3 regions of the Arthrobacter sp. NPDC058130 genome follow, and region 1 is predicted to be linked to each of the others. Evidence: riboswitches for the same ligand, from Rfam matches in the RefSeq annotation. Region 1 holds a riboswitch; each other region holds the start of a gene.

Region 1 (10,282 bases):
CGGTCCAGGACTTCAACACCGGCGCCAGGATGCGCCAGCAGTCCTCGGCGGTATCGGCCCGCACCGAGAGCAGCGGATCACCGGTCAGGACGCCCTCCAGCACTTCACCGTAGGGGAGGAGCCCGGAGGCGCTCAGTTCGGCCTGCAGCGTGGCCCGGTCCAGGCTCAGGACATCGCCCGGGCCGTTCACGTCGACGTCGAACTGCAGAGTGTCGGGGCCAAAACCGATCCGCAGCTGGTTGGGGGCGTCCACGCCGGTGAAGCCCTTCGGCAGGTGCGGCACCGGCCGGAAGGTCACCACGGCCTCCTTGCGTTTCTTGCCCAGCGCCTTGCCCGAGCGCAGGATGAACGGCACGCCCTGCCAGCGCCAGTTCTCGATCTGCACCTGGACCTCGGCCAGCGTCTCGGTGCCCCGGGACGCGTCCACGCCGTCCTCCTTGGCGTAGTCCGGAATTTTCCGGCTGTCGATCGAACCCGCGGTGTACCGTGCCCGGCGGGTGCTTTGGCGGTACGGGGCCTGGATGCTGCTGGCCCGCAGCACGGTGGCCACGGCGTCGCGGAGGTCGCGTTCGTCCACTGAGGCCGGCGGCTCGATAGCCATGAGGGCCATGATCTGCAGCAGATGGCTCTGGATCATGTCGCGGAGCGCGCCGGCGCCGTCGTAGTAGCGGGCGCGGCCTTCGAGGGCGAGGTCCTCGTCGAAGATGATCTCGATCTTTTCGATGTGCTGCCGGTTCCACACCGGCTCCAGGAACGTGTTCGCGAAGCGCAGGCCCAGGATGTTCAGGACGGTCGCCTTGCCGAGGAAGTGGTCCACCCGGTGGATGTGGTCCTCCGGGACCAGCGCGGCCAGCGTCCTGTTCAGGTGCCGTGCCGACTGCTCGTCCGAGCCGAACGGTTTCTCCATGACCAGCCGGGTGCCCGCGGGCACGTCCCCCAGCGAGAGCGCCTCGCACGCGAGCTGGCTGACGCGCGGCGGCAGGGCGAAGTAGACCGCCACGGGGCCCTCCAGCCGGGCGAGCAGCCCGGCAAGCTGGCCCTCGGCCGTGACATCGAGCTGGTGGTAGGTGCTGTCCTGGCGGATCCGCTTGAGCTCCCGCTTGCCGTGGGCATCGGCCTGGGCGTCCTCGTCCGCGAAGGAGTCCTCGAGGCGGCCCAGCCACTGCTCCGGCGTCCAGGCGTCCGATCCCGCCCCGGCCAGGGTGAGGCCGTCGGCGCGGCCCCGGGCCACCAGGCGGGCCAGCCCCGGCAACAGGAGCCTGCCGGTAAGATCGCCGGAGGCGCCCAGGATGAGCAGGGTTTTTACAGTTGTTTGGCTGGTCACCTAAGCCAGCATGCCATCTTGAAGGCGCATCTTGGTACCCTAGATAGTCGAGTCCTGTTGTCGCGGCGGTTCGCCCAGGCGAACACCGGCCGCGACGCTGGCGTGCCGCACCGGCCGCCACCTGTACATCCACTGAAAGAAGTGCACGGCGCGTGTTCAATTCACTCTCTGACCGGTTGACAGCAACCTTCAAGAATCTGCGTGGCAAGGGCCGCCTGACCGAGGCGGACGTTGACGCCACAGTCCGCGAGATCCGGCGTGCCCTCCTGGACGCCGATGTCGCCGTGCCCGTGGTCCGGGAGTTCACCGGCCGCGTGCGCGAGCGTGCCCTCGGCGCCGAGGTCTCCGGTGCGCTGAACCCGAGCCAGCAGATCGTGAAGATCGTCAACGAGGAACTCGTGGAGATCCTCGGCGGCGAGACCCGCCGGATCCGCCTCGCCAAGACCGGGCCTACCATCATCATGCTCGCCGGCCTCCAGGGTGCCGGCAAGACCACGCTGGCCGGCAAGCTGTCCAAGTGGCTCAAGTCCCAGGGGCACAGCCCCATGCTGGTGGCCTGCGACCTCCAGCGCCCCAACGCCGTCACCCAGCTGCAGGTGGTCGGCCAGCGCGCCGGCGTGCCCGTGTTCGCCCCGCACCCGGGCGCCACGTCCACCGAGCTGGACCACCCCGCCGGTGACCCGGTCGCCGTCGCCCGTGCCGGCGTCGAGGAAGCCAAGCGCACCCTCCACGACGTCGTGATCGTGGACACCGCCGGCCGTCTCGGCGTCGACGCAGACATGATGGAGCAGGCGCGCCAGATCCGCCGCGCGATCGTCCCGAACGAAGTCCTCTTCGTGATCGACTCCATGATCGGCCAGGACGCCGTCAACACGGCCCTGGCCTTCGATGAGGGCGTCAACTTCACCGGCATAGTGCTGTCCAAGCTCGACGGCGACGCCCGCGGCGGTGCCGCGCTCTCCGTCGCGTCGGTAACCGGCAAGCCGGTCATGTTCGCGTCCACCGGCGAAAGCGTGGACGACTTCGAGCTCTTCCACCCGGACCGGATGGCCTCGCGCATCCTCGACATGGGTGACGTCCTCACCCTGATCGAGCAAGCCGAGAAGTCCTGGGACAAGGATGAAGCCGCCAGGATGGCGAAGAAGTTCGCCGACCAGGAAGACTTCACGCTCGATGACTTCCTCGCCCAGATGCAGCAGATCCGCAACATGGGCTCCATGAAGAAAATGCTCATGATGATGCCGGGTGCGCAAAACATCCGGCAGCAGCTTGAGCAGTTCGACGAGCGCGAGATCGACCGGGTCGAGGCCATTGTCCGCTCGATGACCCCGCACGAACGTGTGGCTCCGAAGATCATCAACGGCTCCCGCCGGGCCCGCATCGCCCGCGGTTCCGGCGTGCACGTCTCCGAGGTCAACGGACTGCTGGAGCGCTTCGCCCAGGCCCAGAAGATGATGAAGAAGATGGCGGCCGGCGGCGGCATGCCCGGAATGCCGGGGATGCCCGGCATGGGCGGCGGCGGGGCCCGCAAGGGAGCCAAGACGGCGCCGAAGAAGAAGGCCCGCTCCGGCAACCCGGCCAAGGCCGCGCAGGAACTGCGTGACGCCGAGGCCCGGCGTGCGGCCGGCGCCAAGGCGCTGCCCACGGGAGCGTCGTTCGGCCAGCAGGGCGGCGACTTCGATCCGTCCCAGCTGAACCTGCCCAAGGGCTTCGACAAGTTCCTCGGCGGCAGCAAGTAGCCGCAGCTGCTGATGCCGCCGGGACTGTGTCGCCGGCGGCATCGGCTCTCGATTGCCATAGGGTTAGACCATGTTCAAGCAGCGCGTAGTCTTCGTCCACGGGGATGGCAGCTTCGGCGCTGCAGCGTGGCCCAAGCAGCACGGAATGGCGCTGGACTACGACGCGCTGTTCCTGCGTCGGCACGGCTTTGACGCCGTCGCGGAACCGCTGGAAACCGACTTCGCCGCCGACGCCGCAATCGTGCTCGCGTCGCTGGCGGACGATGGCCGCGGCGAGGCCGGCGGCCATGTGGTGGCCCACTCGCAGGGCGCCATCGCCGCCATGATGGCCGCCGTCGAGCGGCCCGACCTCGTCCAGTCGCTGACCCTGGTGGAGCCGGCCTGCCTGTCGCTGACCGCCGAGCTCCCGGCCACCGCCGCGCACCGGGCGCTCATGCAGCCGCTCTTCGACGTCCGGCACAACCTCAGCGACGACGACTTCCAGCGCGAGTTCATCCGCCGCGCGTTTGCGGCGGATGCCCCGGGGGCCACGACGCCGGAGGCGCTACGGGCGGCGCGCCGGCTCCGGCTGCAGGCGCCGCCGTGGGAGGCCCCGCTGCAGATCGTGCCGGGCGTGCCGACGCTGGTGCTGACCGGCGGCTGGGAACCGCTGTATGAGGAAATCGCCGGGTACCTGCGCGAGACCGGCGCCCTGCACCGCACGGCCGCGGGCGGGCACCGGCCCCAGGATTCAGCCGACGGCGACCGGATCATCCGGTCGTTCATCGCCGAGGTCAGCCGGCACCAGCACGCCCGGGCCTCGTAGGACGCTGCGGGTCCTAAAGCGCCGCGGGTTCCCCCACGGAAGGCTGCGGCAGGTAGACCTTGCCGCCGGAGGCAAGGAACTCGTTGCTCTTCGCCTGCATGTCTGCCGCCAGCTGCGCCAGTGCCGCCTGCGAATCCGCTGAACCGTACTCATCCCGGATGTCCTGGCTGATCCGCATGGAGCAGAACTTCGGCCCGCACATCGAACAGAAGTGCGCGGTCTTGGCTGGCTCGGCCGGAAGCGTCTCGTCGTGGAATGTCTCCGCCGTCACAGGGTCCAGCGACAGCGCGAACTGGTCCCGCCAGCGGAACTCAAACCGTGCCTTGGACAGGGCGTCGTCGCGTTCGTGCGCGCCGGGGTGGCCCTTGGCGAGGTCCGCGGCATGGGCGGCAATCTTGTAGGTGATCACGCCGGTCTTCACGTCGTCCTTGTTCGGCAGCCCGAGGTGTTCCTTGGGCGTGACGTAGCAGAGCATGGCGGTGCCGTAGCGGGCAATCTCGGTGGCGCCGATCGCCGAGGTGATGTGGTCATAGCCCGGCGCAATGTCGGTCACCAGCGGACCGAGCGTATAGAAGGGCGCGCCCTTGCAGAGTTCCTGCTGGCGTTCCACGTTTTCCCGGACCAGGTGGAACGGCACATGCCCGGGGCCCTCCACCATGACCTGCACATCGAACTCCCAGGCCCTTTGCGTGAGCTCGGCCAGGGTGTCCAGCTCGGCGAACTGCGCCGCGTCGTTGGCATCCGCCGTGGCGCCGGGCCGCAGCCCGTCACCCAGGGAGAACGCGACGTCGTACTTCGCGAAGATTTCGCACAGCTCGTCGAAGTGGGTGTAGAGGAAGTTCTCCTGGTGGTGCGCCAGGCACCAGCCGGCCATGATGGAGCCGCCGCGGGAGACGATGCCTGTGACCCGGTTGGCCGTCAGGGGCACATAGCGCAGCAGCACCCCGGCGTGGATGGTCATGTAGTCCACGCCTTGCTCGCACTGTTCGATCACGGTGTCCCGGAAGATCTCCCAGGTCAGGGCGTTCGCCTCGCCGTTGACCTTCTCCAGGGCCTGGTAGATCGGGACGGTGCCGATGGGGACGGGGGAGTTGCGGATGATCCACTCCCGCGTGGTGTGGATGTCATCGCCGGTGGAGAGGTCCATCACCGTGTCCGCGCCCCACTGCGTGGCCCACTGGAGTTTGTCGACCTCCTCGGCGATGGAGCTGGTCACAGCCGAGTTGCCGATGTTGGCGTTGATCTTCACCAGGAAGGCCTTGCCGATGATCATCGGCTCCGATTCGGGGTGGTTGACGTTGTTGGGAATGATCGCCCGGCCCGCGGCCACCTCGCTGCGCACCAGCTCCACATCGCAGTTCTCGCGCAGCGCGACGAACCGCATTTCCTGGGTGATGACGCCGTCGCGCGCATAGCGCATCTGTGTGACGGTCCGGCCCTCGACGGCGCGGCGCGGCACCGGGCGTCCGCCCTGCCATTCGGCCGATGCCGCACCCCGGCGGACCGCCGACTTGCCGTCGTCGAGCAGCTCCCGTTCCCGGCCGGCGTAGGGTTCGGTGTCCGCCCTCGCCTCGATCCAGGGCGCCCGGAACGGCTCCAGTCCGCGGACCGGATCGCTGCCGGGACCGGCCGTGCGGTAAACCCGGAACGGGGCGTTCGCGACGCCGCCGGGGGAGGGCTGCAGGGCAATCTCGGTCACCGGGACGCGGATGCCATGCTCCGGGTCCGTGGTGAAGGCCAGCGAGTGGGACTTCAGCGACTGGGTGGGGGCTGCTTCATTCTGGGCAGGGCTGTGCTGTGTTTCTGTGGTGCTCAAAGGATTACTCACTTCCTTCGCCGGCATTACCCGGACAGGTTCAACGGTCGCAGGCTGCGCTAGCCCGATCTCAGCCCCTGCAAGGGCACCCGTGTGGTCGTAAACGAAGCTACCACAGGCCGTCGCGAACCCTGCCGAGTGTGACGTGGCCGCCGGATCGTCATGCGGATTAGGCTTGAGGCCATGACCAGCATCATCGAGTTCACCGGCCCGATCCTCACCGCGGCGGACCAGGAGCGCCGCGGGCTCTGGTCGGTGGACGGCCTGCTGACCTTCGACCGTCCCGCTGGCGCGCCGGACCTCGTGCTGGACGGCTGGGTCATTCCCGGGCTCGTGGACGCACACTGCCACATCGGCCTCGGCCCGGGCGGGGACGTCTCCGAGGCCACCGCGGAATCCCAGGCGCTGGCGGACCGCGACGCCGGGACGCTGCTGGTCCGCGATGCCGGCGCCGTCCACGACACCCGCTGGCTCCAGCAGCGAGCGGACCTTCCCCGGATCATCCGCTCCGGCCGGCACATCGCCAGGGCCCGGCGCTACCTGCGGGGCCTGGCCGTCGAGGTCGAGCCCGATGATCTCGTCGAGGCCGTCCGGAAGCAGGCCCGTGCCGGCGACGGCTGGGTCAAGCTCGTGGGGGACTGGATCGACCGCGACGCCGGCGACCTCGCCGCCAGCTTTCCGGCCCGGACGGTCAAGGACGCCGTCCAGGCCGCCCACGATGAAGGGGCCCGCGTCACCGCGCACTGCTTCGCCGAAGACACCCTGGATGACATGCTCGACGCCGGGATCGACTGCATCGAGCACGCCACCGGCCTGTTGCCGCGGCACCTGCCGCGCTTCCTCGAACAGGGCGTCCCGATCGTGCCCACCCTGATCAACATCGCCACGTTCCCGGACATCGCGGCGCGGGCGGAGGCCAAGTTCCCCCGCTATGCCGCCCACATGCGCTCGCTGTGGGAGCGGCGCGCCGAGCGGGTCCTCGAAGCCCACGAGGCCGGGCTGGCCATCTATGCCGGGACCGACGCCGGAAGCGTGATCAGCCACGGCCGGATTGTGGACGAGATCCAGGCCCTGCACGCCGCAGGCCTTCCCGCCGCGGCAGCCCTCGACGCCGCGAACTGGTCCGCGAGGGCGTGGCTTGGCGCGGAATCCATCGTCGAAGCGGCAAACGCCGATGTCCTGGTCACCGCCGAGGATCCGCGGAGCAATCCGGCCACGCTCCGGCAACTCAAGCACATTGTGCTGCGCGGGCGGGAGGTGCGCCGGGACGTGTCCCCGGCAGCGGGCCCGGGCCCTGCCTGGACCCCAGCCGGCCACTAGGAATAAATTGAAGCTTCAAGTATTTTAACCTTATGCGGAGTCACCGAGAGCCGGTGGCCCTAGAACCCCCGGAGCGTTTCAATGACCGCAGAAGCCAGCACCCAGGACCTCCTGCCTGCCGAACTCACCATGGGCACTGTGATGCTCAAGGTCGGCGACATGAAGCTCATGACTGATTACTACCAGCGTGCCGTTGGCCTGGAGATCGTGGCCGACCAGGACGGCGGGCTCTACCTTGGACGCAAGCGAAAGCCGCTGGTCCACCTGGCGCCCGCCCCCGGCCTGAATCTTCCCTCCCGCGGCGAGGCCGGTTTGTTCCACACCGCCCTGCTCTTCGAGGACCAGCACTCCCTGGCGGCCACCGTTGCCACCGCGGCCCAGTACGAGCCCCAGTCCTTCACGGGCAGCGCCGACCACCTCGTCAGTGAGGCCTTCTACTTCAACGACCCCGAGGGCAACGGCATCGAGCTGTACTGGGACCGGCCGCGGGAGGCCTGGTCCTGGGAGGGCAAGAACGTTGTCATGGACAGCCTCGCCCTGCCGCCGCAGCGCTACCTGCAGCAGTACCTGACCGAGGCGTCCGTGACCGGCCAGCGCGAGTCGGCCGCCGGCGTCGGGCACGTCCACCTCCAGGTGGGCGACGTGCAGTCGGCGCAGGAGTTCTATGTCGGCACGCTCGGCTTCGAGAAGACCGCCGGCTGGCACGGCCAGGCGCTGTTCGTCTCGGCCGGCGGCTACCACCACCACATGGCCATGAACGTGTGGAACAGCCGCGGTGCCGGCCCCCGGCGCGACACGCTGGGCCTGGGCGAGGTGCTCATCGAAGTGCCGTCCGGCGACGACGTCGGGGCCCTGGCGGACCGGCTCAAGGCCGGCGGCGTCGACTCGCACCACACCGGCGCCGAGCTGCGCTTCGAGGACCCGTGGCGCAACCGGATCCGGGTCGCGGTTCGTTAGGGGGCGCAGCCGCTGGGCCGGGGTTCGCTAGGGGGCGCAGCCGCTGACGGTGCCGGCTGGCTCCGGAGGACATGCCCAGTCCCGGGGCCCAGCAATGGACATAGTGGCATTATGTCCGTTGGTCGCGGCCAGGAAGGGGCGCGCCCCGTGATCGCAGCCAAGCCAGATTGTTTCGGCGGGACATGTCCAGTGGTCGCACCCTGAAAATGGACATGTCCACCGGGGGCCGGGCGAACCACTGAGCATGCGCATTTTTCAGGTCCGGGACTGGGCAAAGTGGCGTCATGTCCAGTGGCCGCGGGCAAGGGGGCGCATGTCCAGTGGTTCCGGTCAAAGGGGGAGGACATGTCCGGACACGGTAGTTGGGGGCGAGCGCGGTGGCCTGGCCAGGATTGGACATGTCCAGGGGGGCCAAGTGTGACCGCTGGGCATGTCCATATTTCAGGTCCGGGACTGGGCATGACGGCGTCATGTCCAGTGGCCGCGGGCAAGGGCGGGCATGTCCACGACGGCGGGGCGCGCCGAAGACGCTAGGCTGAAGCGACGTGCGAAAACAGCGGGCCGCGTACCGCCGAACCCTAAGGACGAGCTGCATGGGATTCACCGAGATCTTTGTGTCCACCCACGAAGGAGCCCTCAAGCGCGCCGGCGCACTCGAAGGCGGCGGCCCGGCCGCGCCGGAGGCCGTCCGCATCCAGGACATCAGTGACTTTGAGGTGGAGCGGCTGGGCGACCTCGCCGGCGTCGCGGTGCACGCCCCCGGCGCGGACTACGAACTGGCCATGGTTGACGTGGCCAGCGACTCGCTGCTCGGCGTGCCCTCCGCGATGGTCCGCACGCTGGCGGAGCTGCTCAGCTATGAAACCGAAGGGGAGGGCGACGTCCTCGAGGACGTCGCGGCCAACTGGGCCGCCGAGGAGGACATGCCCTTCGGTCCGGACGAGGCCCGCGGCTATGTCCGCCGGATCGCCGAGCTCGCCGCCGGAGTGGACCCCGCCACCAGGTCCGGCCTCTACGTCTGGACCTCCTGACCGGCCGCGGATCGCCCCATCCAGGACCCGTTCCTGCAGGACCGGCCCGTGTCAAGTCGAAATCCCGCCGGTGATCTGGCACAATGAACAGGTACTCGATCTGCGTGGCCCCTCTCTCCGCGTCCGGATCTTGTCCTTTAGAACCCCCAAGTACGGCCCGCCCCACGGGTGCAGAACGCCGGGCTCGACCCCGTTTCAGAAACAGGAGTGACCACAAAAGTGGCCGTAAAGATTCGCCTTAAGCGCTTCGGTAAGATGCGCGCACCGTACTACCGCATCGTCGTCATGGACTCACGCTCCAAGCGTGATGGCCGTGCCATCGAAGAGATCGGCAAGTACCACCCGACCGAAGAGCCCTCGTACATCGAGGTCGACACGGACCGTGCCCAGTACTGGCTCGGCGTCGGCGCACAGCCGTCCGAGCAGGTTGCCGCGATCCTCAAGATCACTGGTGACTGGCAGAAGTTCAAGGGTCTCCCCGGCCAGGAGGGAACCTTGAAGACCAAGGCTCCCAAGGCTGCCTTCGTTACCCCGGAAAAGGGCTCCGTGATCATCCCGGAAGCCATCACCAAGAAGGCCAAGAAGGACGAAGCTGCCGAGGCCCCCGCCGACGCCGCTGAAGCAGAGACCACCGAGGCTGAGTAAATTGCTGGCAGAAGCGCTCGAACACCTGGTCCGCGGGATTGTTGACAGCCCCGAGGACGTCAAGGTCAGTGCGAAGAACAACCGCCGAGGGGAAACCCTTGAGGTGCGCGTTCATCAGGACGACCTCGGACGGGTGATCGGCCGGCAGGGCCGGACCGCACGCGCATTGCGCACTGTGGTTGCGGCGCTGGCGGACGGCGAGCCGGTCAGGGTCGACGTCGTCGACACCGACCGCCGCCGGTAACGCGTTCAGCACTACTTGTCTTAAGTCCGGCCCCTTCACCAGATAACGGTGGAGGGGCCGGACTGTTTTCCCCGTTTTTAGGCACCAGTCCCACAGAATCACCAACCCCGAACAGAGGAACAGATGCAGCTCCAGGTGGCACGAATCGGCAAGCCCCACGGCATCCGCGGCGAAGTGACCGTCCAGGTGCTCACCGACGCGCCCGGCGACCGCTTTGTCCCCGGCACGAAGTTCATCGTGGAGCCTGCCTCGGCCGGGCCGCTGACGGTGTTCAGCGCCCGCTGGAACAAAGACATCCTGCTGCTGGCCTTCGATGAGATCGAGACCCGCAACGACGCCGAAGGCCTGCGCGGCGCGAAGCTGTTCATCGAAACCGAAGAAATCGGCGCCGACGAAGACGA
Region 2 (10,282 bases), on a different contig from region 1:
GCCCGGCCGTGCCTGAGCTGCCGCAGCAGTTCGGTGTACTCCAGGCACGGATGCGTCTGGGTCTCGATCTGTTCGAGCTTGAGCTCGTAGCTGAAGTCGGCGCCGCCCTCGTAAACCGGCCTCTGTGCCGGGAGAACCTTGGCGACCTCCGGATGCGGCAGCTGCGGAACCAGCGTTGGCAGCATGAGGTCAGCGAGGGCAAGCAACATCCCCGACTCGGGGTCCACTATCAGCAGTTCTTCCTCCACGCCGAACGTGCGCATGAATCTATTGTGCGTCAGGATCGGTCGAAACGCCCCTACACCAAAGCGGGGTCAGTCTTGGAAATACTCGATCTTGGCGCCGATGGTGTTGAGCCGCTCGGCCAGGTCCTCGTAGCCGCGTTCAATGACATAGATGTTCCGCAGCTCCGAGACGCCACGGGCCGCCAGCATGGCCAGCAGCAGGCATGCCGCAGGACGGAGTGCCGGCGGGCAGCCCACCTCGGCGGCACGCCACTTGGTGGGCCCGTTGACGTAGATTCGGTGGGGATCGAGCAGCTGCACCTGCGCGCCCAGTTTGTTCAGCTCGGTCAGGTAGATGGCCCGGTTCTCGTAGACCCAGTCATGGATCATGGTCTGGCCGTGGGCGTTGGCGGCGATCACCGCGAAGAAGGGCAGGTTGTCGATGTTCAGGCCGGGGAACGGCATGGGGTGGATCTTGTCCTCCGGCGCCCGCAACTCCGAGGGCTTGGTGGTGACGTCCACCAGTCGGGTGCGGCCGTTGCGGGCAAAGTATTCCCCCGAGACCTCAAGCCGCTGGCCCATCTGCTCGAGCGTCGCGAGTTCAATTTCCATGAACTCGATCGGCACGCGGCGGATGGTGACTTCCGAGTTCGTCACAATGCCGGCGGTAATGAGGCTCATCGCCTCGATCGGGTCCTCGGACGGGAAGTATTCGATGTCGACGTCGATCGACGGCCGGCCGGTGATCTGCAGCGTGGTGGTGCCAACGCCTGCGATTTCCACGCCGAGCATCTGCAGGTAGAAGCAGAGGTCCTGGACCATGTAGTTGGGGCTGGCGTTGCGGATGATGGTGGTGCCGCGGCGGTGGGCTGCGGCCATGATGGCGTTCTCCGTGACGGTGTCGCCGCGTTCGCTCAGCACGAAGGAGCGGTTGTGGCCGTCCGACGGCGGCGCCTGCACCGCATAGAACCCGGACTTCGCTTCCACGCTGAGGCCGAACTGGCGCAGGGCCTGCATGTGCGGCTGCACGGTGCGGGTGCCAAGGTCGCAGCCGCCGGCGTAGGGCAGCCGGTAGGTGTCGGCCTCGTCCAGCAGCGGGCCCAGGAGCATGATGACGCTGCGGGTCCGGCGGGCCGCCTCCACGTCCATCGATGCCAGGTCCAGGACGGCGGGGCGGCGGATCTGGAGGTCGTTGGCGTTGAGCCAGGTGCACTCGACGCCGATGCTGGTCAGCACCTCCACGATCCGGTTGACCTCCTCAATCCGGGCCAGCCGCCGCAGCGTGGTGGTGCCACGGTTGATGAGGCTGGCGCACAAGAGCGCGACGCCGGCATTCTTGCTGCTGTTGACGTCCACCGCGCCGGAGAGGGTGCGGCCGCCCTCGACGCGGAGGTGCGTCATTTGGGGCCGGCCCACGTTGACGATGCTGTGCCCGACGATCGCCTCCAGGCGCTGGATCATCTTTAGGCTCAGGTTCTGCTTGCCCTGCTCCATCCGGGCAATGGCGCTCTGGCTCGTGCCGAGCTCGGCGGCGAGTTGGCCCTGGGTCCAGCCCTTGGCCCCGCGCGCTTCGCGGAGCAGGAGGCCTACGTGTTCAGCAGTCGGTTGAGTCATGTCCCGAAAATATCACGCATGAGCTACGCGTTCCCGCAATTGCGGCCGGAATGGCGTCAATCTCACACAAATACCCAAACCATGCGATAACCGTCCGTTTGCGGTGGGCGTGCCGGCCGAGCCGGCTACTGCCGGGCGAGGAAGACGAGGTTCCAGGTGCCCGCGCCGAGGGCCGCGGCGACGGCGGCTGCCGCGATGCCGAGCCCGCCCAGCAGCACCCAGGCGTCGAGCCCGCTGAACGTTGACGGCCTGGCCCAGGTGCGGGCGGCGCCGCCGAACCCGCGCGCCTCCATGGTCACCGCGAGCCGCGACGCGCTCCGGATCGCCTGCACCAGCAGGCCGAAGCTCTGGCCCAGGGCGGCGCGGAACCGCTGGTAGGGGTTCCCGCTCGAGCCCACGCCACGGGCCCGCCGGGCCATGCCGATCGTCTGCCATTGCTCGGCCATGATCCCGACGAGCCGCATGGCGGCCAGGGTGCCCAGGACGAACCGGTGCGGCAGTTTTGCGTTCTGGGCCAGGGCGTCGGCCAGGTCGGTGGGGTCGGTGCAGCTCATCAGCAGCACCGCCGGCAGCGCGATCGCGAGCCCGCGGAGCATGAAGCCGATCCCCAGCTGCAGGGAGCCGGCGCTGATGGACCAGATCCCGGCGTCGACCAGGATGGACCCGGCGTCGGGCGCCAGGATGGCGGTGCTCCAGCCGCCCAGCGCCGCCGCGAGCATCAGCGGCCAGCCGCGCTGCCACAGCAATGCCACTGTGAGGCCGGCCAGCGGCAGGAGCAGCAGCTCGAAGGCCAGCGCCACCGACGCCGAGACCCAGTCGATGGACAGTGCCAGGACCAGGGTGATCAGGAAGACCGCAGAAAACTTGGCGAGCGGGTTGGCGCGGGTCAGCAGCGCGTGGTTGCCGCGGAGGCTCAGTGCGTCCCTCATGGCGAGGCCCCCTCCGTGAGTTCAAGGTCCGGGCCGGGAGCTTCCGCGGCGGCGGCTTCCCGCGGGCGGAGGCGCAGTTCCGTGCCGCCGAGGACGGCGCTGAATTCGGCGTCGTGCGTCACGGAGACGACGGCGGTGCCAGCGTCCAGGAGCTCGGACAGGAACGAGGCGAGTTCGGCCCAGGTGTTGGCATCCTGGCCGAAGGTGGGCTCGTCCAGGACCAGCACCCGGGGGTGCGCCGCGAGCACGGTGGCGACCGACAGGCGCCGCTTCTCGCCGCCGGAGAGCGTATAGGGGTTGGCGTCCACGAGTTCCGTCAGCCGGAGCCGTTCCAGCAGCTCGGCCACGCGTTCTTCGCCGTAGCCGAGGTGGCGGGGGCCGAACATGAGCTCATCGAGGACCCTGCCGGTGACGAACTGGTGCTCGGGTTCCTGGAACACGGTTCCGATCCTGGCGATCAGTTGCTGGGCCTTCCACCGGTACGGATCGGTGCCGGCGCCTCCGGGACCGCTGCTGGGACCACCGGTGAGCTCCGCCGCGGTCGTGACCGTGCCGGCGACGGGCCGCAGGAGACCTGCCAGCGTGAGCGCCAGGGTCGACTTCCCCGAGCCGTTCGGCCCGGTAATGGTCAGGGCTTCGCCGGCGCGGACCTGGGCCGATACCCCGGACTGGACCGGACGCGGCGCGATCGTGCGGAAGCGCTCGCGCAGCCCGGCCCGCCGCGGCCGCTCGCGGGACACCGCGAGGCTTTCCGCCTCCAGCAGGAGCTGCCCTAAGCCCGGCGCCCGCCGCCGCGTCCGCGTCGCCGGCACGTGGCCCGGCACCCAGACGCCGGCACCGATGAGCATGTCCCGCGCCTCGGCGAGGACCCGGTCCGGCGGCCCGTCGATCAACACAGCGGAGTCCGTGGCGGACCCGGGCTGCAGCACCACGATCCGGTCCACGAGGTCCTTCCAGACCGCCACCCGATGCTCCACGACCACCAGGGTGGCGCCGGTCTTGTCCAGGCAGCGGCCCACGGCGTCGCGGACCTCCAGGACTCCCGCGGGGTCCAGGTTGGCCGTCGGCTCGTCCAGCAGCAGCAGCCCTGGGCGCATCGCGAGGATCCCGGCGAGCGCCAGCCGCTGCTTTTGCCCGCCGGAGAGCGCCGACGTCGGATGGTCCAGCGGCAGACTGCCCAGCCCGACGTCGTCGAGCGCCTCGCCCACCCGCGGCCAGATCTCCGCCGCGGGGACGGCAAGGTTCTCGGCCCCGAAGGCGACGTCGTCGCCGAGGCGGGAGAGGACCACCTGCGTTTCCGGGTCCTGCTGCACAAGCCCGGCGCGGCCGCGCTGCGCCCGTGGCGGGGCGCCGTCGATCAGCAGGCTTCCGGTCTCGTCTGAATCTTCGGCGTCTCCCGCCGGTCCCGAAGCGCCGGCCGCGCCGTCCCCCAGCACGCCAGCCAGGGCATGGAGCAGCGTCGATTTGCCGGCGCCGGAGGGGCCCAGCAGGAGCACGCGCTCCCCCGGCCGGATGTCCAGGTCAAGGCCGCTGACGGCGGGCCGGGGCCTTCCGGCATGCCGCCAGCCCCAGCCGCGGGCCGTGACGGCGGCCGGCCGGACTCCCGGTGAAGGTCTCATGAGTCGTCTGCAGGTTTCAGCTGTAGGTTCGCGAAGTCGGCTCAGGAGAAGACGGGCTCCGTGGCGGCCTTGCGGGAGGCAAAGGAGCCCAGCACTCCGGTCTTGGCCAGGCCTCGGGTGGCGAGCCAGGACAGTCCGCCGGCAATCACTGCTCCGGAGATGGTGGTGAAAACGATGTACGCGAGCTTGTCGCCGGCTTCGTAGGCGATGTTCCAGCCCCACGGCAGGAACGAATCGTTCAGGCCGCAGAAGAGGCCCGCACCCGCCCCGGCCAGCAGCGATACCGGCAGGTTGAACTTCTTGTAGAGGAAGGCCGCGAAGACCAGCTCCGCGCCGAGGCCCTGCAGGACACCGGAGATCAGCACCGTGGTGCCGTACTGGGAACCCATGATGAGTTCGCCCGTGGCCGCCACGGTTTCGCAGAAGAGCGCTGCGCCCGGCTTGCGGATGATGAGCATGCCCAACACGGCGGGGATCATCCAGCCGCCGGCGTAGAGTCCACTGAGCGGCGGGTAGATGGCGTTGACCGGGGTTGAAATTAGGTTCGCGCCCTGGGACCAGGCCCAGAAAATGACGCCGCCGGCAACGGCGATCAAGGCGGCCACCACAATGTCCACCACACGCCAACTGTAGTTGCGGCGGGCGGATGAGCGGCTGGCGGAACCAGGCTGTGCTGAAATATCTGTCATGTCGTCCTCCTGGGGAACAGGAGGGGAGGATGCTCCGGCCGGCCGCGGCCTCCGCCGCCCTCCGCGCACCCTGAGATCTCGACTCCCTTGCGCCGGTACTAACCGGATCAGGTTCGAGGGTCTGCGGCTGTCCGCACTCTCAGCGCCCACCAGCGGTTTTCCCCGGATTTTTCCGGTGATGCCCGACGGCGGCGCTCCCCTGTCGTAAATTATTCTGCCCTTGTGGGCTGGCTCAGTTTACACCCGGACGGCCGGGTTTTCAGTGGTGTGCCGTCACAATCCGGGACCGGGCAAAGCGGGTCACCGCGGCCAGGAATTGCCGCTTGGTAGAGTCGACCTGTCGGACACCCGGACCCGCCTGCGGGCGGCCTAGTCACGCACCGGAAAGCTGGATAATTTTGACGCTCACACCAGATCCCTCCGGGGAATACGACCCCGACTCGAGCGAGCCGCAGCCGCAGGGATCCCTTGCGGCGCTCATCGGCCGCGTGCTGGCCGAGATGGAGGCCCTCCAGTTCGCCTCGTTCAGCAAGGACGACGCCCTGGACCTCGGGCTCCTCCTCGTGGAGCTGGGCAGGCAACGCTCGCTGCCCATCGCCGTCGACATCACCAAAGGCGAGCAGGTGCTCTTCCACGCCGCCCTGGACGGCGCCACGCCGGACAACGAACGCTGGATCAACGCCAAGAAGCGCACTGCAATGCGGTACGAGGTCCCGTCCCTGCTGGTGGGCCTGCGCGCCCGCGCTGCCGGCGGCAGGATCGAGGACAACGCCTGGTTCGACCAGATGGAGTTCGCCGCCCACGGCGGAGCGTTCCCCATCTACGTCCGCGGCACGGGCGCCGTCGCCGTCGTCACCGTCTCGGGCCTGCCCCAGAAGGCGGACCACGATCTTGTGGTCGAGGCCCTGCGGAACGTCATCACACCGGAACGCTAGGCTAGGGGAAGCCCCTGTTCCCGCCCGAAGGAGACCGAAGAATGAACATCCTCATCAAGCTGCTCGGCACCGGCATCAGCCTGGCGGCCGGCTTTGCCGGCACCAAGCTGGTGGACACCATCTGGGAAAAGTCCACGGGCAACAAGCCGCCCAAGGGCCACGACGACGACGTCCCCACCACGCTGCGCACCGCTTTGACGTTCGCCCTGATCTCCGCATCGGTCAGCGCCATCATCCAGGTGCTCGCCAACCGCGGCACCCAGCGCGCGATCACCCGCTTCGCCAAGACCCAGGACATCGTCTAGCCGGACCAGGCCGGCGGACCGGATCCGGCTGGCCGGACCGCCCTGGCCGGGCGGGGCCGGCCCGGTGGGGCTGACCGTTTCGGCTAGCTGGCTTCGCCGTCGTCCGCTCCGTGCTTGGCGGCCGCCTGCTGGACCACGGCCTCGAGCTCGTCGGCGGTCAGCAGCTCCGGATGCAGGTGCTTGGTCCGGTAACCGGCCCGGCCCACCATGTGGGCCGACACGGGGACGGTCAGCAGCTGGAAGAGCCACGCCACCACCAGGACGGGCCACACCCACCAGGTGCGCATCTGCAGGCCAAGGGCCGCCAACAGCAGGAACAGTCCGAGGACCTGCGGTTTGGTGGCGGCGTGCATCCTGCTCATGAGGTCCGGGAACCGCAACAGCCCGATTGCGGCGCCGAGGGACATGAGGGCGCCGGTCACCATGAACAAGGCAGAGACGGCGTCGATCACTGTTTCAGGATTCACGGACAGTCTCCCTCCGGTCAGCCACGAACCGGGCGAAGGTGACCGAGCCGACGAAGCCGATGAGGGATATCGACACCAGCAGCATCAGGTTGTTCAGGTGCCGGTTGGCGGCCATGTCGATGCACAGCGCCGCCCCGAAGATCGCCAGCAGCACGTCGGCGGCGAGGACCCGGTCCAGCAGTGACGGGCCCCGGGCGATCCGGATGATCGCCCCCAGGGCGGCGAGGGAAAGTACGACGGCGGTCACCGTCAGGACGATCTGCATCATGGGGTGGCCTCCTGGGTAAGGGCGGAGAGTTCGTCTTTGGAGCCCATGATCCTGATCAGCCCGGCCTCGGTGTCCCGGACCTCCTTGCGCAGCTTGGCCGCGTCCTGGGCGTTGCGGACGTTGATGCCGTGGATATAGAGCGTGGACGTGGACCTGTCCACCTCCACCACAAGGGATCCCGGAATCAGGGAGATCACATGCCCGGTGGCTGTGACCAGGAGGTCGGAATGGCTCCGCAGCGGCACGGCGACGATTGCGCTGACCACTTTGGGGCCGCGGGCCACGGCGAGGTACAGGACCTGGAAGCTTGCCGAGACGACTTTTCCCAGGAAGACGAGGGCGAAGGGGACGGCACGGAGCACGTTGAAGCGGCCCCCGAGCTCCACCGGGGGCAGGTAGAAGATGCGCGCCACGAGGACGGCGATCAGGGCACCGAACAGGAGATTGCCGGGGCTGAAGTCCTGCCACAGTGCGCCCCAGACGAAAACCAGCCACACCAGCAGCGGCAGTTCCTGGCGCAGCGAGATCCTTTTCCGGCTCATTTCCCGCCGCCCTGTTCCTGGACCTGCCCGGGCTGTACCTGCCCTTGCTGGACCTCCGACGGCACCGGCGGCACCGGCGCGTCCTCGCCCAGCACGGCCTGGATATAGGGGGCCCGGTTCAGCATTTCTACGGCGGACTGGTCGGCCACCCTGAACAGCGGCCCGGCAAAGACCGTCAAGGCCACGCCAAAGACCACCAGGCCCAGGGTGGAGCCCACCATGGTGCGCGGCAGCAGGGTCACGTTCGCCCGGCCGGCCCGGTCCCCGGTGGCGGCGTCCGCCGGCGCCGCCAGGAGCACAGGATCGGGGTGTTCGGCGTCCTCGGGCTTGCGCCAGAATGCCCGGTTCCAGACCCTCGCGATCGCCAGCAGGGTCAGCAGGCTCGTCAGCACCCCGCCGATCACCAGGGCATAGGCCAGGGGCGTGCCCAGCTCGACGCCCGCCTGAAGGAGCCCCAGCTTGCCCAGGAAGCCCGAGAACGGCGGGATGCCGGCCAGGTTCATGGCGGGAATGAAGAACAGGACCCCCAAAACCGGGGAGAGTTTGGCCAGCCCGGCCACGCGGTCCATGGACGAGCTGCCGCCGCGGCGTTCAATCAGGCCGGTCACCAGGAACAGGCTGGTCTGGATGGTGATGTGGTGGGCCACGTAGAAGACCGCGGCGCCCAGGCCGGCCACCGTGGACATGGCCAGGCCAAAGACCATGTAGCCAATGTGGCTGACCAGGGTGAAGGACAGGAGTCTCTTGATGTCGCTCTGGGCCAGGGCGCCGAGGATGCCCACCACCATGGTCAGCAGCGCCGCGACCATGAGCGGGGCGTTGAGCGCATCGCCCGGGAAGAGCAGCGTCTCCGTGCGGACCATCGCGTAGACGCCCACCTTGGTCAGCAGCCCGGCAAACACGGCGGTAACCGGGGCCGGGGCGGTGGGGTAGGAGTCGGGAAGCCAGAAGGACAGCGGGAACACGGCGGCCTTGATGCCGAAGGCCACCAGCAGCATGACGTGCAGCAGTGTCCGGGTGCCTTGGTCGAGGTCCCCCAGCTTGATGGCGAGGTCCGCCATGTTGATGGTTCCGGTGGCGCCGTAGACCATGGCGATCGCGATCAGGAACAGCACCGAGGACACCACCGAGACCACCACGTAGGTCACGCCGGCCCGGATGCGCGGGCCCGTTCCGCCGAGGGTGATGAGCACGTAGCTGGCCGTCAGCAGGATCTCAAAGCCGACGTAGAGGTTGAAGAGGTCTCCGGAGAGGAAGGCGTTGGACACCCCGGCCACGAGGATCAGGTACGTGGGGTGGAAGATCGAGACCGGGGCGTCGCGGTCGCCGTCGGCCATGCCCTGTCCCGTGGCGTAGATCAGCACGGCAAGGCTCACGGCCGAGGACACCACGAGCATCAGCGAGGAGAACTGGTCCACCACCAGCACAATGCCCCAGGGCGGCAGCCATCCGCCGATGTTCACCGCGGTTGTCCCGCCGTCCCAGACGGAAGCCAGCAGCCAGCATTCCAGCAGCAGGGTCAGCGCCAGGAGGGCGATGCTGACCGCACGCTGGGCCCGGGGATAGCGGATCAGCAGGAAGGTCAGGGCGGCGCCCAGGATGGGGAGTACGACGGCGAGCGGGGCAAAGCTGGCGATGTTCACTCTCCGCCTCCTTCCGGTCTGGGGTTCACGTTGAGGGAGCCGGGCTGTTCTTCAGAGGCGGCCCTGTCGGCCCGCACGGGGCGGTCGCCGGACATAACCGCGGCGGTGCCGCTCCCTGCCCCGGTACGGGCAGCTGCGGGTCCCGGGCTGTCGGAGCCGGCCATGGCCAGCGGAAACTCCGAGGTCTCGACCGGGATCACCGAGTCGTCCTCGGCATCGAAGCTGGGTGTTTCCGCGACGCGGCGGTCTTCGGCGTCGTCCTGGATTTCGTCCTGGCGGGCCAGGACCCAGGTCCGGTAGATGATGCCCAGCATGAACGAGGTGACGGCGAAGGAGATCACGATCGAGGTGAGGATCAGGGCCTGCGGCAGGGGATCGTTGTAATCCCCGGCCGGGATGCTCTTCTCGAAGATCGGCGCCAGCCCGGCGTAACCGCCGGTGGCGAGGATCAGCAGGTTGGTGGCATTGGCCAGCAGCATGAGGCCCAGCAGCACCCTTGTGAGGCTGCGTTCAAGGATCAGGTAGATGCCGCAGGCGTAGAGCGCCCCCATGACCGTCAGCAAGGTCAGATTGACGCTCATGTTCTCCCCCTGGCAGTAGTTTCCGCGTCGGCACTCTCCTCGTCGGCATATTCCGCGTCCTCATTTTCCGCGTCATTTTCCGCGGCCGCGGAGCCGCCCACGGCCTCGTGGTCCTCGGACAGCCCGGGCTGTTCCTCGAAATGCTCGTCGATTTCCGCGCCCAGGCTGCGCAGCACATCCAGGGCAAGTCCCACCACCACGATGTACACACCGATGTCGAAGATGGTCGAGGTGACGAACTTGATGTCGCCAAAGACGGGCAGCCACAGCTCCACGATGGCGCTCTGGAACACCTGGCCGCCCAGCAGCAGCGGCGTCATTCCCGCGGCAGCGGCCGTGGCCAGGCCGATCCCCAGCAGCGTGCCGGCGCCGACGGGCGTGGCTTCGCGGAGCTCGAAGCGGCCGCCGGCGAGGTAGCGGATGGTCAGGGCGAGACCGGCAGTGAGGCCGCCGGCGAAGCCGCCGC
Region 3 (10,282 bases), on a different contig from region 1:
GCCGTGCGTCCGTCCATCAGCGGGTGAGCGGCATCGAGGCCGCCGGCGCCACCGGCGAGGGCGTCCTCAGTGGCAGCATTGTCGGCTGCGCCGTCCTCGGACGTACTGAAATTTGTCGTGCCGGCACGTGCCGCAGCGCTTGGAGTCATGACTTCGATTGTGCCCAAATTTGTGGCCAAAAGATAACGACAGCCTGTCACGCAGGCTGCCCGGGCCGGCGGCGTGGCAGGAATCACAGGCCAGCGTGCCTGAGCCCACGCCCGGACAGTTGTTCTACACGGGCACGAAAAAGCTATGATGGTGATGCTGTGGTTCTTTTTTCATTGGTGGCTACTCACGCCGACATCGACCTCGAAACCGTTGCTCAGTTGAGCACCGGCGCTTCAGGGCTCGCCACATCCGCCCTCGCCGGATCGCCGGCCGTGGCGGGTGCCGTTGTCCTTGCCACCTGCAACCGCCTGGAAATCTACGGCGAGGCCCCTCATCCCGACGCGGTCGCCGCGGCCCGGGCGGCCCTCATCTCGCAGATCAGCGGAGCCAGCGGACTCAACGACCAGATCGTCTCCCGCGCCTTCAGCACCCGGACCGGCGCCGAGGTCAGCCAGCACCTCTTTGCGGTCAGTTCGGGACTCGACTCCGCTGTGGTCGGCGAACGCGAAATTGCCGGGCAGGTCCGCCGCGCCCTGATCATCGCCCAGCACGAGGGCACCGCCAGCTCCGGCCTGGTCCGGTTGTTCCAGGCTGCCTCCAAAACAGCCAAGGACGTCGGCGCCCAGACGGCGCTGGGTTCGCGCGGCCTCTCCATCGTTTCCGTGGCGCTGGATCTGGCCACGGACCTCTCGGAAAACCCCGACTGGTCCGCCAAGAAGGCCGTCGTCTTCGGCACCGGCGCCTACGCCGGAGCCACCATGTCGCTGCTGCGCGAACGCGGCTGCACCGACGTCCATGTCTATTCCTCCTCCGGCCGCGCCGCCGGCTTCGTCGCCACCCGGGGCGGCAATGCCCTGGACGAGGACACGCTTCCGGCCGCCGTTGCCGCGGCCGACGTCATGATCGGCTGCAGCGGCTCCGACAGCCGGGTCGAAGCGGACGAGCTCGCCCGGATCCGGGCCCACTCGCCCCAGCCGCTCATCGCGATCGACCTCGCCCTGACCCATGACTTCGACCCCGCCGTGGGAGACCTCGACGGCGTCGAACTCCTCACGCTGGAATCCGTCCGTCTCGCAGCACCGCAGGAACAGGCGGAGTCGCTCGAACAGGCCAGCAGCATTGTGTCCGGGGCGGCCAGCGCCTTCGAACAGGAGCGCGAGTCCCGGTCCGTGGACACGGCGATCGTCGCCCTGCGCCGCCACACGATGAACGTCCTGGACGCGGAAATGGAAAAGGTCCGCGCCCGGCACGGCTGCACCGCCGCCGCCGAGGAAGTCGAATTCGCCCTGCGCCGCATGGTGAAGCAGCTGCTGCACGTCCCCACTGTCCGGGCCCGCGAGCTGGCCTCCAACGGTCAGCAGGACGCCTACGTAGCCGCTCTTGAGGCGCTGTACGGCATCACGGTGGAGCCCTCCGCCGGCGCAACGGCCGCCGGCGCTCCCGGTTCCGCGGCCGCGTGCCCCGTGGACCATAACGTTGTGGACCCCGGTGCCGGGGGCCACGGCTCTGGCGGCCACATCCCTGGCGCCGGCCACATCCCGGGCGCCGGGGACATCCGCGAAACCGCGTAGCCGGTACCTGCGCGGTTTGACCCCGCCCACGGTGTTTTCGCGCGTTGCCTGGCCTACCCTGGGAAAGCGTTGATCCCGGTCATTTCGGCCGACACCTGCCACAGCCGTGCGGCGGCCTCACGGTCCACGGCATGGGCATCCACGCCCCTGATCCTGGCTTCGGGTGATCCCGGCACAGTCGGTTCGGCGATCTCGCAGTCCTCGCAGTAGACCCCGCCCGTTCCCTCGAGCGCCGGCGCCGTCGCTGCCCAGACTGAGGTGGCGGCCCCCTGCGCAGGTGTCTTGAACCGAGGGTCGAGCTTGCCGTGCTCGTCCATCCAGCCCGCCGCGATCATCTCCTCGCGCGGCAGATGGCGCTGCAGCTCTGTCATGATTCCGCCGGGATGCACCGCGAAGGCGCGCACACCGAAGTCCCTGCCCAGGGCATCGAGCTGGACGGCGAAGAGCGCGTTGGCCGTCTTGGCCTGGCCGTAGGCCCGCCATTTGTCGTAGCCGGCGTCAAAGTTGATGTCGTCGAAGCGGATCGCGGAGAGCTTGTGGCCGGTGGAGGACAGCGAGACCACGCGGGCCCCCGGCGCGGCGGCGAGTGCCGGCCACAGCAGGTTGGTGAGGGCAAAGTGGCCCAGGTGGTTGGTGGCGAACTGCGCTTCCCAGCCGGGACCCACCCTGTGCTCCGGGCTCGCCATGATGGCGGCATTGTTGATGAGGATGTCCAGGCTGCGGCCCGTGCCGGGCGCCGCGCCAGCCAGGAAGCCGGCGGCGAACTCCTTCACACTGTCCTGGTCCGCCAGATCCAGTTCGGCAACTTCCAGTTCGGCGACGCCGACGTCCCCACCACGGGTCTCCGGCGTCAGCCCTGCCGCCGCAAGAACGTCGCGGGCGTGCTCCGGCCGCCGGGCCGGCACCACAACGGCAGCGCCGGCGGAGGCCAGGGCGCGAACGGTCTCCAGGCCCAGCCCCGAGTAGCCGCCCGTGACGATCGCGGTCTTCCCGGTCAGGTCGATGCCGGCAACGACCTCGGCCGCCGTCGAATCCCGGCCAAAGCCGGAGCCAATCTTCCGCTGGGGCGTCACGGCAGATTCTTCAACGGCAGGTTCGTTGCTGTTTTCCTGGCTCATGACCTCAGTACACCGGTTTCCCGGGTTCCACGTCGCGCACCCAGGCAAGGATGCCGCCGTCGAGGTGGCTGACGCGCTCGTACCCGGCAGCGCGGGCTGCGGACAGGACGGCGGCGGACCGTGTTCCAGCCTTGCAGTGGAAGACGATATCGGCATCCTGCGGCAGTTCCTGCCACGCCTCCCCGGCAAGGATGCGGCCCTGCGGGATCAGCACTGAGCCGTCAATGCGGACAATCTCGTACTCCCCTTGCTCCCGCACGTCCACGAGCTGGAAGTCCTTGAGCCCGGCCTTGCGCGAGGCCAGCATGGTGGCAAGCTGGGTTGCCGTCACAGTGTGCTCGGTACCGGCATCCGCCGCTGGGGTGATCCCGCAGAACGCCTCGTAATCGGTCAGTTCCGTGATGCGCTCGGCCACAGGGTCCCGGGCCACCTTGATCTCGCGCCAGGTTCCGCCCAGCGCGTCATAGAGCGCCAGCCTGCCCAGCAGGGACCGGCCGACGCCGGTGATCAGTTTGACTGCCTCGGTGACCATCAGCGCTCCGACGGCGGCGCACAGCATGCCGAACACGCCGCCTTCGCCGCAGGACGGCACGGACCCAGCCGGCGGCGCCTCCGGGTAGAGGTCCCGGTACGTGGGCCCGAACTGCTCCCAGAAGACGCTGACCTGGCCGTCGAAGCGGAAGATCGATCCCCAGACATAGGGCTTGCCGAGGATGGCGGCGGCATCGTTGACGAGGTAGCGGGTGGCAAAGTTGTCGGCGCCGTCGAGGATGAGGTCATATTCGGCGAAGAGTTCCAGTGCGTTGGACGCGTCGAGGCGGACGTTGTGCAGCCGGACGTCGACGAGCGGGTTCAGGGCCGCGATGGCATCGCGGGCGGACTCGATTTTGGGCCGGCCCACGTCTGCGACGCCGTGGATGATCTGCCGCTGCAGGTTGCTGAGATCGACGTCGTCGTCGTCAACGATGCCCAGCGTACCGACGCCGGCGGCCGCGAGATACAGCAGAGCCGGGGAGCCAAGGCCGCCGGCCCCGATCACCAGGACCTTCGCGTTCTTGAGGCGTCGCTGGCCGATCGCGCCAATCTCGGGAATGATCAGGTGGCGCGAATAGCGTTCCACCTCCGCGGGACTGAGGTCCGCTGCCGGGTCAACCAGCGGTCCAGGCCGCGGATCCAGCTGTTTCTGGGGCGTTGCGGGGGCACCGGTGGCGGTGAACTTGGAAGCCATACTTCAATCTATGCCCGAAGATACCGCCAGGTCATATTACCCGCGCGTAAAGTGTAGTTGAATGCAGTGCACAGCAGTTGAGTGCTTTTCAGTTGGGTGCTTTTCAGTTGAGTGCACAGCGGGCAAGTGGATGTAGAGGGAAAGAAGGCCGACAGTGGTTCATCAGGCACCGGTGGAGCGGGACGAGACCGGCAAGCCGCCGGCCGGGCAGACGCGGAGCGGACAGCGCTCGGCACGCCTTCCCCGTGATGAACGCCGGGCGCAGTTGCTGGCGGCAGCGCATGAGGTCTTCGTGGCAAACGGCTACCACGGGGCCGCCATGGACGAGATCGCCGAGACCGCCCATGTCAGCAAGCCGGTGCTGTACCAGCACTTCCCGTCCAAGCGGGACCTTTACCTGGCCCTGCTGGACAGCCACCTGAGCAAGCTGATCGACCTCCTGCTGGGCGCCCTGAATTCCACCACGGACAATGACGAACGCGTCCAGGCGGTCATGCGCGCGTACTTCCGCTTCATCGCCCACGACGACCAGGCGCACCGGCTCGTCTTCGAGTCGGACCTGATCAACGATCCCGACGTCAGTGCCCGGCTGGAGGCCTTCAACAAGACCTTTGCCGACGCCGTCGCTCGCGTCATCGCCGAGGACACCAAGCTGCCGGAACTTGAGTCCCAGCTTTTGGGCCGCGGCCTGGCCGGATTGGCGCAGGTGAGTGCCCGGTACTGGCTGGAAACGGACGGAAACCTGGACCTCGATGTGGCCAGTGACCTGATCTACCGTTTAGCTTGGCGCGGAATCTCCCGCTTCCCGAAAGAGACCTAGAGTACAACTAGAGATTGACCTTAGACATTTATTCGGTTTTGACTGGCTGGGAGGCCTTGCTGTGGAAGTAAAGATTGGTATTCAGAACATTGGCCGCGAAATTGTCCTCGAATCGACGCAGGACGCCGACGCCGTCGCCAAGGTGGTGGGCGACGCGATCGCCAAGGGCGGCGAACTGCGCCTGAAGGATGACAAGGGCCGCCTGGTGATCGTCCCCGCCAATGTCCTGGGCTACGTTGAAATCGGGGCAGAAGAAGCCCGCCGCGTCGGGTTCGGCGCCCTCTAGGCTCTTGCCGTTTGGCGTTGGACTTGCTTCACAACCGATGCACTGCCGGTTTTTCGAAACCGTTTTTTCTGCCGTTTTCTTGACTAGCGTGAGGTGTCCTGAATGCTTTCCCTGATTGTGGTCGCCATGGTGACCGTTGCTGCGGGCTTCGTGGTGTGGGCTAACGACAAGCGACACACAAAATACGGGGTCAGCGTCCCGGCAGGAGTCGCGACGGCCGTCGGCATGCTCAGCTGGATCATCTTCATGTCGGCCGGGTTTGGCTACCAGCCGGGCCTGACCTGGATCCCGTGGATCCTGCCGATGGTCCTCGGCACGGCGGCGTCGATCGCGGCCGTCATCTACCTCGGCAAGACCCGGACCCGGCAGGACACAGAGCGCCTCACCGCCATCCTGAAGCTCTAGGCGCTACTCCGGCAGGTCCGGCCCGTGGCCGTCCTCGGTGCACAAGCACAGCCGGTTTCCCTGCGCATCCGTGACCACCACCCACTCGGGTGCGTGGTCACGGTTCATTAAGGCCCCGGTCGCCGCGGTCTTTTCCAGGACGGGCCCGGATTCGGCCTTGCTCCGGTGGATGTCCAGGTGGATGCGGTTGGCGTTCGGAGTGGAGGTCTCCTGGAACCAGAGTCCGGGCCCGCGGCCGTAGGGGTCCACGAGGTCGCCGAACCGGCCCTTGCGGTAGCCGAGGGCGACCCGCCAAACCTCCGAAACCCCGGCGGGGTCCTCCGAATCGATGGCGATATCCACCGTCCGGTACAGGCCCGGCTCCGCGGCGGCGCCGGCGCCCTGCGCCGCCTCGCTGACTGCCGCCGCGGCGCGGATGTCCCGGGACGTGACCTCCGTGCCCGCGTCGTGGGACGTGAAGCGCAGGAACACGCGGTTGTAGCGCCAGTCCAGGTCCGGGTGGTGGTTCTGGTCCTCGGCCACGCGCCCGAGGGCGGCTATGAGCTCCAGCGCCGCGGCCGACGTCGGGCTCTTGTAGACCGTCACCAGGCCGCCCAGGCGGTATCTCCAGTCCGGAAGGCCCGCCAGGGCCTCATCGATCTGTGGCCGGGTAAGGACGTCGTCCGTGGCTGCCACTGCAGGCTCCTGTGCTGATTCGGCGGATAGGCTGGTTCGGCGAATTGGCTGGCGGTCGAAGCCGGACCCCGACCTACAGGAACTCGGCCCGGCCTTCCATCGCCGAGGACGCCAGGGCGTGCTCGCGGCGCGGAATCCTGCCAGCCTTTTTTGCCAGCCTACCGGCGATGACAGCGTGTTTGAAGGCCTCCCCCATGAGCACGGGATTCTGGGCCCGGGTCACGGCCGTTGCCAACAGCACGGCATCGCAACCAAGTTCCATCGCCAGTGCCGCGTCCGAGGCCGTGCCGATCCCGGCATCCAGCACCACCGGCACGGACGCCCGAGAGACGATCAGCTCGATATTGTGCGGGTTCAGGATGCCCAGGCCGGTGCCGATCGGGGCGCCCAGCGGCATCACGGCCGCAGCGCCGAGGTTTTCCAGCCGGAGGGCGAGCACGGGGTCGTCGTTGGTGTAGGCGAAGACCTTGAAGCCGCGGGCCACGAGCTGTTCGGTGGCGTCCACGAGTTCGACGGCGTCCGGCAGCAAGGTGTGCTCGTCGGCAATGACTTCGAGCTTGACCCAGTCCGTTTCCAGGGCTTCGCGGGCCAGTTCGGCGGTGAGGATGGCGTCCTTGGCGGTGAAACAGCCGGCAGTGTTGGGCAGCACCCGGATCTGGTGGTCCTCAAGCAGCTGGAACAGCGATCCCGTCTCCGCTGGCGAATAACGGCGCATCGCCACCGTGGTCAGCTCGGTTCCGGAGGCAACCAGCGCCGCACCCAGGCCGTCCAGGCTCGGCGCGCCGCCGGTGCCCATGATGAGGCGGGAGCCGAGCGTCACGCCGTCGATCACCAACGGATCGGCCACCGCCCCGCTTAGCTGCACGGCCGGTGCTCCTGCCAACGTGGTCTCGTTCATGCTGGTCATCCTCCCTGGACTGCCGTGACAAGTTCGACGTCGTCGCCGTCGGCGAGCGCCGTGGCGTGCCACTGGCTGCGCGGCACCACTTCGGCGTTGCGGGCCACGGCGACACCGAGCTTCCGGCCGTCGGCGGCCTGTCCGTCGGGGCCGATGCTCCGGCCCGTGAGCTGGCTGACGAGCGTGCTGACGGAGGCGCCGTCGGCGACGCTCTGCTCCGTTCCGTTCAGTCTGATGTTCATGCTGCTTCCTTCTGGGGGCTGTCCCCGGACGTATCCGGGATGCGGGAAAAACGGTCGGGGCGGAATCCGGCCCAGCGCGGGTCCGGCGTCCCGTCCATGAGTTGCCGGCACACGGCGGCAGCCGCCGGGGTGAGCAGGACGCCGTGCCGGAAGAAACCTGTGGCGATGATGAGTCCTGGGACATCCCCGCCGTCCGGGCGGCCGACGCGTCCCAGCAGCGGGGCGTTGTCCGGTGTGCCGGGCCGCGCCCGCGCCGCGGCTTCCAGCAGCTCCAGCTCGGCAACCGCGGGCACCAGCTGCTGGGCATCCCGCAGCAGCTGGTAGATGCCGCCGGCCGAAACCGAGTGCGGATCCAACGGGCCGTCCTCGCGCTGGGTGGCGCCGATCACCACGGTGCCGTCTTGGCGGGGGACGATGTACACCGGGACCCCGCGCACCATGCCCCGCACGGTGGCCGTGAGCAGCGGCTGCAGATGCGGGGGCACGCGGAGCCGGAGGATGTCGCCGTAGACGGGCCGCAGCGGCAGGGCCAGCCCGGCGGGCAATTCTTCAAGGTCGGCGGCGCCGAGCCCGTTGGCGACCACGGTTTCGGTGGCCCGCACGGTACCGCCACCGGCGAGGCGGACCCCTGCAACCGTGCCGTCCTGCCACAGCAGCCCTGCCGCGCGCTGCCGGATGAAGCTGCCGCGGCCCTCCGACGCCACGACGCTGGCAAGCCGGGCGACCAGCAGGCGCGGATCCACCTGATGGTCGGCCGGGATGTCGAAGGCGCACGAGATGCCGGGGCTCAGCAACGGCTCCCGGCCCCGTGCCTCGCGCACTGTGAGGGGTTCCACGCTGAGGCCGCAGGCCCGCTGGACTTCCCTCAGGTCCGCGAGCGCGCGCCGGTCGGCTGCGTCGGCCCCGACGGCGAGGGTCGGCGTCGTCAAGTACCCCGTACCGGCCCGGGAGTCCGGGCCGGCGGGACCGGCGTCCGGGCCGGCAGGTCCGGCGTCGACACCGGCGGCGAATCCGGGCCACAGCCGGGAGGACTCGAGCATCAGTTCCAGAAGCTGCTCTTCCTGGTAGTGCAGCTCGCTGACGGGGGCAAGCATGCCGGCCGCGGCCCAGCTCGCCCCGCTGCCGGGGGCATCGTCGATCAGCACCACGGACCGTCCGGCGCGGCTGGCCTCGAACGCGATGCCGTGGCCGATCACCCCGCCGCCGATCACGGCAACGTCTGCGGTGCTGTCCCCTGCGGTGCTGTCCCCTGCGGTGATTCCATCAGTGGAAACGGGTCCCGTGTCACAATCCCGGGCGGTGGCGTCATCTGCGGCCACGGCTTCACGCCCAGTTTGTGTGCCTACTTGCGTGCCCATGAAAAATTCCTTCCCTACGCCGGTACTAGCCGGATCAGGTCAAGCGGTCGGCTCTGACGCCCTCTCAGCCGAGCAGCGGCGACATGGCTGCTGCGGGCTCCCGCGGTATGCGCCCAGTTTAGAGGAACTAGGCTGGTCCCATGAGCCAGGACCACCTCCACACCACCGCCCGCCTCTACTTGTGCACCGACGCCCGCAGGGACCGCGGCGACTTCGAGGACTTCGTGGACTCCGCGTTCGCCGGCGGGGTGGACATCATCCAGCTGCGCGACAAGTCGCTCGAGGCTGCCGAGGAACTGGAACTCCTGGAGGTCCTGCACGCCGCGGCGCGGCGCCACGGACGGCTGTGGGCCGTCAATGACCGGGCGGACATCGCCTCCCTGTCCGGGGCGCCGGTGTTCCATATCGGCCAGAAGGACATTTCACTGGACGCGGCCCGCGGCTTCCTCGGCAAGGACGCCGTGATCGGCCTGTCCACCCACACCCCGGAACAGGTTGACGCCGCCGTTGCTGCCTCGCCCGGCCGCAAGGGACTGGACTACTTCTGCGTGGGGCCCGTGTGGGCGACTCCCACCAAGCCAGGACGCGCCGCCGTCGGCCTCGACCTGGTCCGTTACGCTGCCCAGACGATTGGCCAGCCGGACGGCGAGGGCACCGGGAAGGCCGACGCCCGGGCGGAAAGCCTGTTGCCGTGGTTCGCGATCGGCGGGATCGACCTCGGCAACGTGGAGCAGGTAGTCGACGCCGGTGCCCGGCGGATCGTGGTGGTCCGGGCAATCACCGACGCCGATGATCCCGCCCACGCCGCTGGTGCGCTGCTGGCGGCGCTGGACGCCGCGGATTCCTGAGCCGGTCCCCCGCACGATCTCCCGGCCGGTACTGACGCTGCCCGGGGCTGACGCTGCCCGGGGCTGCGGCCTGTCCTGAACCTAGCCGGGGAGCCCCAGCCCTGCCATCCGACGCGCATGGTTCGCTGCGAGCTCGGCCGTCAGCCCCCCGACCAGCGCCTTGGCCTCCGCGTCGTCCAGTCCAGACAACCCGCCCAGGAACGCGTGCTCCAGGCTCACCCGCTGGGCATGGTTCAGGACCTCGCCCAGCAGGCGCCGGGCCCACAGCGCCAGGCGTGACGCCAACCGGGGGTCATCGGCCAGGGCCGCCTTGAGGCGCTCCTGCAACACATCCGTGGACTCACCGGTGGAGCGGACCTGCCCGATCAGCTCCCGGGTCCCGGCGTCGACGTACATGCCGACGGCGCCGTAAAAGTCCGCGGAGACCGTGTCGATCACGTAGGCCTTCATGAGCGCTTCGTACCAGTCCGCAGGGCGTGTGAGCTCGTGGAAGTGGTCCACCGAGGGCTGGAACGGCAGCATGGCGGCCTCCGTGTCCAGGCCCATGTCCTCGAGCCGGGCGCGGATGAGTTCGTAGTGCTGGAACTCCGCCACGGCCATCCTGCCGAGTACGGCACGGTCATGCAGCGTGGGCGAGTACCCGGCACTGGAGGAGAGCCGTTCGAAGGCGGAAAGCTCGCCGT

What was found. Region 1 has a riboswitch for thiamine pyrophosphate ahead of thiC (phosphomethylpyrimidine synthase ThiC). Riboswitches for the same ligand answer to the same signal wherever they lie in the genome.
Region 2: it holds a riboswitch for thiamine pyrophosphate, as region 1 does, so the genes downstream of both, ACFVTM_RS19840 (ECF transporter S component) here and thiC (phosphomethylpyrimidine synthase ThiC) in region 1, are expected to answer to the same signal.
Region 3: it holds a riboswitch for thiamine pyrophosphate, as region 1 does, so the genes downstream of both, thiO (glycine oxidase ThiO) here and thiC (phosphomethylpyrimidine synthase ThiC) in region 1, are expected to answer to the same signal.

What each region holds. Positions count from the first base shown of each region.
Region 1 is NZ_JBHVTV010000010.1:161,645-171,926, forward strand. It holds gene ACFVTM_RS16795 (glucose-6-phosphate dehydrogenase) at 1-1,324, opposite strand, end outside; gene ffh (signal recognition particle protein) at 1,477-3,063, shown strand; gene ACFVTM_RS16805 (alpha/beta fold hydrolase) at 3,134-3,868, shown strand; gene thiC (phosphomethylpyrimidine synthase ThiC) at 3,882-5,684, opposite strand; TPP riboswitch at 5,680-5,787, opposite strand; gene ACFVTM_RS16815 (amidohydrolase family protein) at 5,868-7,004, shown strand; gene ACFVTM_RS16820 (VOC family protein) at 7,086-7,961, shown strand; gene ACFVTM_RS16825 (hypothetical protein) at 8,555-8,992, shown strand; gene rpsP (30S ribosomal protein S16) at 9,212-9,637, shown strand; gene ACFVTM_RS16835 (RNA-binding protein) at 9,639-9,881, shown strand; gene rimM (ribosome maturation factor RimM) at 10,005-10,282, shown strand, end outside.
Region 2 is NZ_JBHVTV010000014.1:125,147-135,428, forward strand. It holds gene ACFVTM_RS19820 (glutamate--cysteine ligase) at 1-263, opposite strand, end outside; gene ACFVTM_RS19825 (UDP-N-acetylglucosamine 1-carboxyvinyltransferase) at 315-1,838, opposite strand; gene ACFVTM_RS19830 (energy-coupling factor transporter transmembrane component T family protein) at 1,964-2,767, opposite strand; gene ACFVTM_RS19835 (ABC transporter ATP-binding protein) at 2,764-4,386, opposite strand; gene ACFVTM_RS19840 (ECF transporter S component) at 4,428-5,075, opposite strand; TPP riboswitch at 5,142-5,286, opposite strand; gene ACFVTM_RS19845 (heme-degrading domain-containing protein) at 5,474-6,010, shown strand; gene ACFVTM_RS19850 (DUF4235 domain-containing protein) at 6,052-6,315, shown strand; gene mnhG (monovalent cation/H(+) antiporter subunit G) at 6,399-6,782, opposite strand; gene ACFVTM_RS19860 (monovalent cation/H+ antiporter complex subunit F) at 6,772-7,050, opposite strand; gene ACFVTM_RS19865 (Na+/H+ antiporter subunit E) at 7,047-7,592, opposite strand; gene ACFVTM_RS19870 (Na+/H+ antiporter subunit D) at 7,589-9,235, opposite strand; gene ACFVTM_RS19875 (Na(+)/H(+) antiporter subunit C) at 9,232-9,816, opposite strand; gene ACFVTM_RS19880 (Na+/H+ antiporter subunit A) at 9,813-10,282, opposite strand, start outside.
Region 3 is NZ_JBHVTV010000007.1:176,968-187,249, forward strand. It holds gene hemE (uroporphyrinogen decarboxylase) at 1-149, opposite strand, end outside; gene ACFVTM_RS13885 (glutamyl-tRNA reductase) at 309-1,721, shown strand; gene ACFVTM_RS13890 (SDR family NAD(P)-dependent oxidoreductase) at 1,775-2,794, opposite strand; gene moeB (molybdopterin-synthase adenylyltransferase MoeB) at 2,844-4,067, opposite strand; gene ACFVTM_RS13900 (TetR/AcrR family transcriptional regulator) at 4,240-4,887, shown strand; gene ACFVTM_RS13905 (DUF3107 domain-containing protein) at 4,949-5,173, shown strand; gene ACFVTM_RS13910 (hypothetical protein) at 5,276-5,578, shown strand; gene ACFVTM_RS13915 (4a-hydroxytetrahydrobiopterin dehydratase) at 5,582-6,253, opposite strand; gene ACFVTM_RS13920 (thiazole synthase) at 6,327-7,151, opposite strand; gene thiS (sulfur carrier protein ThiS) at 7,157-7,393, opposite strand; gene thiO (glycine oxidase ThiO) at 7,390-8,751, opposite strand; TPP riboswitch at 8,745-8,865, opposite strand; gene thiE (thiamine phosphate synthase) at 8,892-9,599, shown strand; gene ACFVTM_RS13940 (ferritin-like fold-containing protein) at 9,681-10,282, opposite strand, start outside.